3 regions of the Nonomuraea sp. NPDC050556 genome follow, and region 2 is predicted to be linked to each of the others. Evidence: riboswitches for the same ligand, from Rfam matches in the RefSeq annotation. Region 2 holds a riboswitch; each other region holds the start of a gene.
What was found. A riboswitch is a leader RNA that binds a small molecule or an ion and turns the genes downstream of it on or off. The one in region 2 is predicted to bind cyclic di-AMP.

Region 1 (2,255 bases), on a different contig from region 2:
CGTGTCACCTCGCTTCGAGTGCGCATGTGGCACATGTCAGGACACATGCTTGCTGCTGCCCAACGTATCGGCATAGGTATCAACAATCACCTTTCCCCTTAGTCAACACCAGGGTTGAGATGCAACAACATCCTGGTGTTACCCAGAGTGTTGGGCTTGACGTGCTCAAGGTCGAGAAACTCGGCCACACCCTCGTCGTAGGAGGCCAGGAGTTCCGCGTAGACCTCGGGAGACACCGGTGTGCCCTTGATCTGGACGAAGCCGTGCCTGGCGAAGAAATCCACCTCGAAGGTGAGACAGAACACGCGCCGAAGACCCAGATCTCTGGCCGTACGCACCAGAGCCGAGACAATTTCGTGACCAATTCCCAGGCCCCGGCATTCCGGATCCACCGCCACGGTGCGAATCTCCGCGAGGTCCTCCCACAGCACGTGCAGCGCCCCGCAGCCGACGACGCGCCCGTCCCGCTCGGCCACCCAGAACTCCTGCACGTCCTCGTACAACGTGACCGTGGCCTTTTCCAGCAGCCGCGGCCCCGCGCCCGCATAGGTGTCGACCAGGCGCCTGATAGTGCGCACATCGGGCGTGCGGGCGCGCCGCACGATCACGTCTGTCTCACGCACTGCCCGCTCGGCGACCTGCTCCATGGCAGTTCAGCGTACCGATGCGATTACGGCCAGCCCCTAAATCAATCGGAGTGACTTTGTGTAGTCGTATAGACACGGAGCGGATTGCCCTATTCCCACACACCACAAAAGCCTCAAATCACCCTAAAACCCCAGTAGCATCAGGCCAGGACGGCGTAGCACGTGATCAGGCTGTGATCCATCGGTTGTGAAACCTCAACAGAATTAGCAGTTCTGGTTGAGCACGAACCTGACGGTGCACTAGTGTCCAGCGTCGATGTCCACCACGCGATCCCGCGTGGCGACCGCGCCTAATCCTCGCTCGCGGGGAGCCGGGGACCCAGGTCCCTTCGGGGTGAATCCGAGCCACGCGGCTCGGTAGGGCTGCTCCGGCCCGAACCCGTCAGCTAACCCGGTAGGCGGTCTCGAGAGGAGCTGGTTGGTGAAGCGCACGCGTGACCGTGGGGGGAAGCCGGCGGGCAAGCACGCCCGCCCTCCGGAACGGACCTTCCCCCGCAGGCTCGCCGTCGTGGGAGCCGCCTTCGCGGCCCTCGCCATCGCCTTCCCCGCAGGATCGGCCGTCGCCGACCCCAAGCCTTCGCTCAAGGAGCTCTCCCAGCAGGTCGAGGAGCTCCACACGCAGATCGAGACGCTGACCGAGGAGTACAACGGCCAGCGCGAGAAGCTGAAGACGGCCGAGAAGACCGCCAAGGCGGCCAAGGCGACCCTCGCCAGGAGCCAGGCGGAGCTGGAGGCCAAGCGCGGCAAGGCCATCGCGCTCGCCCAGGACGAGTACATCTCCGGCGGCCTCGGCGGCGCCATGGCGTTCAGCAACAGCGGCGACCCCGCCCACTTCCTCGACCGGGCGGCCACCAACTTCGCGCTCGTCGAGCAGCAGGGCCAGCAGGTCAGCCAGGTCGTCAAGATGATCGACGCGGCCGAGCGGGCCAAGGCCAGCGCCGCCCAGCGCATCGAGGAGGTCGGCAAGCTCGTCGCCGACCTCGACACCAAGCGCGACAAGATCAGCAAGCTCGTCACCAAGGTGGAGAGCAACCTGTTCAAGCGCGCCGTCGGCGAGGCGGGCCGCCCTGGCACCAGGGCCATGCGGGTGAACCTGCCGATCATCGGCTCGGGCAAGGCCGCCGAGGCCGCCCGTTGGGCGCTCACGCAGCAGCTCAAGCCGTACGTCTGGGGCGCGGAAGGTCCGGGCTCCTACGACTGCTCCGGCCTGGTCATGGCCGCCTACCAGCGGGTCGGCATCAGCCTGCCGCACTACACGGGCGACCAGTGGACGGCGGGCACCCGCGTCTCGCGCGAGGAGCTGCGCCCCGGCGACCTGGTCTTCTTCTACGGCGACCTGCACCACGTGGGCATATACGTCGGCGGCGGCATGATGGTCCACGCGCCGCAGACCGGCGACGTCGTGCGCATCGCGCCGATCGACCGGCGCCCGTGGGCCGGAGCCGTCCGCATAGCCGACTGAGTCAGATCAGCTGTTTTCGTGCCGCCCAGGCCACCGCCTCGATCGCGGTGGCCACGCCGATCCTGTCGCAGATGCCGCGCAGGCGGCGGCGCACCGTGCGACCGCTGATGTCCAGGCGGCGCCCGACGCGGTCGACCGTGACACCC
Region 2 (2,255 bases):
GGCTACGAGCGTGGGATCAGCGCTTGACGAGAGCGGAGATCCGCCCCCGAGCCAGGAACAGCCCACCGCCGAGCAGCGCGAGACCACCCAGGATGGCGACACCACCGATGGTGTTCGACTCCGTGGCGTCCGACTTCACGGCCATCGCCTGAACGTCGATCGGCTTAGGCGCAGCGGCAGGAGCAGCGGCCTCGACCGGAGCCGCCTTCTTCGCAGGCTCGGCCTTCTTCACCGGAGCCTTGGCGGCGAGGACCGGCGGCTTGGCGGGGTTGCTGTCCTTACGCGCCCAAGCACCCGTGGAGAACGCCACCGGGTGGTTCTTCTTGCCCACCCCGTTGCCCCACTTGGTGATGACGTACTCCACCTTCGCGTGCCCCTCGCCACCGACACCGTCCACACCCAGCGTGCCGCTGTTGAACGTGCCACCCAGCAGGTAGGCGAACGTCTTGGCGTCGAGGTCGAGCATGACCCCGTTGTTCGACGGGTTGCCAGGACCCCGGTCGCCGACGAAGAACGGCGCCTTCTTGCCCTTGTAGACCACGTACCCCTCGGTGAACAGCGGCCAGCTCGGGCTGGCGGCCATCCCCTTCTGCATCGGCTTGCCGCTGGCGGGCAGGCCCGTGTCACCGGCGCGGCCGGAGGAGTCGTCCCAGTAGTACGAGGCGGTGGTGGACCCCTTGAGCAGGACGGGCTTCTCGTTCTGCTGGGCGACGGGGGTCATCTCGACGTCGGCGTGGGCGGCGGCTGCGCCTGCTCCGGCGATGAGGCCGGCGACAGCGAGCATGGTGAACGTGCGCATGGCGAAGCGGGGAGTCATGAAGAAGAAAGGTCCTTTGTGCGGGGACGGGGAAAGTCGCGCTCAAGAAGGCGCGTAGCCGGGCAGAAGGGCCAGACGGTCGCTACGCGAAAGAGCGGGAGAAAAAGATCAGTACCCGGGGGCCGTTACGGCACGAAAGGGGGAAGGGGCGTGGAAACGCATAAGTTCGTGGTCCTCTCCATCGCGCCTACCGGGTTAGCTGACGGGTTCGGGCGTGGAGATGCCCTACCGACCTGGGGAGGTCGGATTCACCCCAAGGGACGTGGGTCCCCGGCTCCCGCGTTCGCGGGATTCGGCGCCAGCCGGCTGCCTCTTCCTGGTGAAGGGCCAGGTCACCGGCTGGTAACGCTTAGGACTGTAGGCACAAAGCGGGACAAAAGCAAAACTAAACCCATGAAAACCCCAGAAGATCTACCTTGGTGTCCCATGAATCAGTAGTGCCTATCAACCACGAAAGCCCTGCACAGCCCCGGATTTCGCACATTTCCCGCCGCTTGTCGATCTCGGGGCGAATGTCACGCCAATCACAGGGCGGGGGCCCGAAATGGATCTACCTTCCCCTGGCGGAATGCACACCCCTGGAGAAGGAGATCGTCAAAGGCCCGATGAAGGTCGGCAACGAGAGGAAAGCCGCGCCATGGAGCCGCATGGAGGGCGCGGGGCCCGAGAGGGCGCGAGTAGCGGGAGGTGGGGGCGCTGGGGCCGCAGGAGAGCCCGAGTCGCAGAAGGTGGGGGCGCTGGGGGCCTGGGAGACCTGGGGCCGGGAGGTCGGGGATCGCGGGTGGCGCGCCAAAGGGGCGAGTGGAGCGACGCGGGGGTGCGGGGGAACTCACGGGAGGTCGCGGGTCTCACGGGGAGATCGCGGGCGTCGCTGGGGGTCGCGCCAAGGGTCGCGAAGAGGTGGGGGTCGCGAGGAGGTGGGGACAAAGAAGGGGGTACGGCTGGGCCGTACCCCCTGGAGGATTAACCGCCGCTCTTGCGGCGGAAGGTGCGCTTGCCACCAGCAGGACCGTGCGTGCCGTGGATCTTCGAGGGGTCCTTGCCCCTGCCACCGGCCGCCGCTTCGGCGTGCTGGTTCTTCTTCAGCTCCAGCGCCTCGCGGAACTTGCGCTTCATCTCGTCCTCTGAGACTTCGGCGTCTTGCGTGTTGTCCGGCTCCGCCGGGGTGTCAGCCATGAGGACCTCCTGGTGTTGGGGACAACCCACAGCTTCGCACGACTGCCCACACAGCGCGAAACCGGGCCCGTTCAGACCAGGGCTTCCAGCTTCTGCTCCACCGGTACGGCCCGCGTCAGCCGACCCCCAGGCAGCCCGGTGAGGGCCAGGAACGCGATCAGAGCCCCGGCGACGCCCAGCCACGGGATGACGGTCGCCGCAGCCGAGGCGTGCGCCGCCTGCAGACCGTGGAGCGGCGCCTCCGTGGTGACCACCGAGCCAT
Region 3 (2,255 bases), 370 kb from region 2:
CCGCTGGAGGGCCGGCCTGTGGCGTCCGAGCTGCGTTATGACGCGCTGACCGACGAGTGGGTGGCGATCGCCGGGCACCGGCAGACGCGCACGTTCCTGCCGCCGGCCGACGAGTGCCCGCTGTGCCCGTCGAACGGCGAGCGGCTGTCGGAGATCCCGTCCAGCTCGTACGACGTGGTCGTGTTCGAGAACCGCTTCCCCTCCTTCTCCACCCACCTCGGCACCTATCGGGACGACGTCCAGCCGGGGGTGGGCCGCTGCGAGGTGGTGTGCTTCACCGAGGACCACAACTCGTCGTTCTCCCAGCTCACCGACGACCAGGTGGGCCTGGTCATGGAGGCCTGGGCGGACCGTACGGCGGAGCTGTCCTCGATCGACGGCGTCGAGCAGGTCTTCTGCTTCGAGAACCGCGGCGAGGAGATCGGCATCACGCTGCCGCACCCGCACGGCCAGATCTACGCCTACCCGTACATCACGCCGCGCACCCAGCAGCACCTCCGCGCGGCCGCGAGCAACCCGACGGTCTTCGCCGACCGGCTGGCCGCCGAGCGCGCCTCGGGCGAGCGCGTGGTGGCGTCGAACGAGTTGTGGACGGCGTTCGTCCCGTTCGCCGCGCGCTGGCCGTTCGAGGTGCACGTGTATCCGCACCGGCAGGTGCCCGACCTGACGGCGCTGTCGGATGACGAGCGCGCCGCGTTCGCGCCTCTGTACACGAGCGTGCTGCGGGCGCTGGACGGCCTGTTCGACCTGAAGATGCCCTACGTCTCCGCATGGCACCAGGCGCCGGTCAGACAAGGCCGTGACCTCGCATATCTTCATCTCGAACTGTTCACGGTGCGGCGCGCGCCAGGGAAGCTCAAGTACCTGGCCGGTTCAGAGTCCGCGATGGGCGCTTTCGTCAACGACGTGCCGCCGGAGCAGGCTGCTGCCATGCTTAAATCACAGGTAGATCACTAATTGATTCCGGCTTGAGGTCGCATTACCGTCGTTTTACTACTAATATCCCTCAAGCATCGGCTGTCACAGCCGTGCCGCCTAATCCCGGGCGTGTAGCCCGGGAACCGGGGACCCACCGCTCCCTCGGGGTGAATCCACTGCTCAGTGGTAGGGCCACTCCAGCCCGAACCCGTCAGCTAACCCGGTCGGCAGGAGGAGAGGATAGTTAGTGACGTTCCCCCGCGTCGTGGCCTGCGGCGTTCTCGCTGCGGTCACCCTGGCTCTCAGCCCAGCGGGTACGGCTGCCGCCGCCCCCAAACCCACCGAGAAGCAGCTTCGCGCCGAGCTGAGCAAGCTCAACACGAAGGTCGACAAGCTCATCGAGACCTACAACGCCAAGCGGGTCGCGCTCGCCAAGGCGAAGAAGGCGGAGCAGTCGGCCAAGGAGCGGCTGGCAGCGGCGGACAAGACGCTGGCCGACACCCAGACCAAGATCAGCCAGATGGCGGCGATGGCGTACCAGGGCGGCGACCCGGGGCTGGCGAGCATGATGTGGTCGCCCAACATCGGCGGCCGGGCCGTACTCGACCAGCTCAACAACGAGCAGGAGGCCATCCTGGCCGGGGTCACGGCGGCCAGGGCGGCCAAGAAGCAGGCCGTGGACGAGGCGGCCGAGCTCACCGAGCAGATCAAGGACGACACCGACGAGGTCGCCGGGCAGCGCGAGGACGCCGAGGATGTCATCAAGGACATCGAGAAGAAGCTGAACGACCTGGTCCCGTACGGCACGGGCCGCAGGTCGGACGGGAGCTGGGCGCCTGAGCTCCCTTCGGGGGACGACAACATCACGCCGCGCATGCGTCAGGTGCGGGATCTGATCAAGAAGGACTTCAACCTGCCGTTCGAGGTGGGGTGTTACCGGGTGGACGACCACGGCGAGCATCCGCTGGGGCGGGCCTGCGACTTCATGATGAGCTCGGGCGGCTCGATGCCGTCGGCGGCCAACAACGCGCTGGGCGACCAGATCGCGGCGTGGGCGATGAAGAACAAGGACAAGCTGGGCGTCAAGTACGTGATCTGGAAGCAGCGCATCGACCAGGGGTCGGGGTGGCGCGGCATGTCCGACCGCGGCGGCATCACCGCCAACCACTACGACCACGTCCACATCTCCATGTACTGACCCGTACGGCGGGCAACCGGCCTCCCGGACGGCGTGACAGAGCCAGGGATCTGGCGACGCGTAAGGGATACCCCCTTCTTGTATGCGGTCGGGATTCTGGAGGCCTGAGGGGTTCCTGTGGATTTGGGGTGGTGATCCT

Region 1: another riboswitch for cyclic di-AMP. It lies ahead of ACIBG8_RS43775 (C40 family peptidase); the one in region 2 lies ahead of ACIBG8_RS38980 (hypothetical protein).
Region 3: another riboswitch for cyclic di-AMP. It lies ahead of ACIBG8_RS37125 (coiled-coil domain-containing protein); the one in region 2 lies ahead of ACIBG8_RS38980 (hypothetical protein).

The regions. Positions count from the first base shown of each region.
Region 1 is NZ_JBITGU010000005.1:327,852-330,106, forward strand. Features, by position in the region: gene ACIBG8_RS43770 (amino-acid N-acetyltransferase) at 99-647, opposite strand; cyclic di-AMP (ydaO/yuaA leader) riboswitch at 925-1,063, shown strand; gene ACIBG8_RS43775 (C40 family peptidase) at 1,069-2,109, shown strand; gene ACIBG8_RS43780 (LuxR C-terminal-related transcriptional regulator) at 2,111-2,255, opposite strand, start outside.
Region 2 is NZ_JBITGU010000004.1:397,140-399,394, forward strand. Features, by position in the region: gene ACIBG8_RS38980 (hypothetical protein) at 17-817, opposite strand; cyclic di-AMP (ydaO/yuaA leader) riboswitch at 987-1,125, opposite strand; gene ACIBG8_RS38985 (DUF5302 domain-containing protein) at 1,781-1,993, opposite strand; gene ACIBG8_RS38990 (MDR family MFS transporter) at 2,065-2,255, opposite strand, start outside.
Region 3 is NZ_JBITGU010000004.1:23,707-25,961, forward strand. Features, by position in the region: gene galT (galactose-1-phosphate uridylyltransferase) at 1-957, shown strand, start outside; cyclic di-AMP (ydaO/yuaA leader) riboswitch at 1,023-1,162, shown strand; gene ACIBG8_RS37125 (coiled-coil domain-containing protein) at 1,166-2,116, shown strand.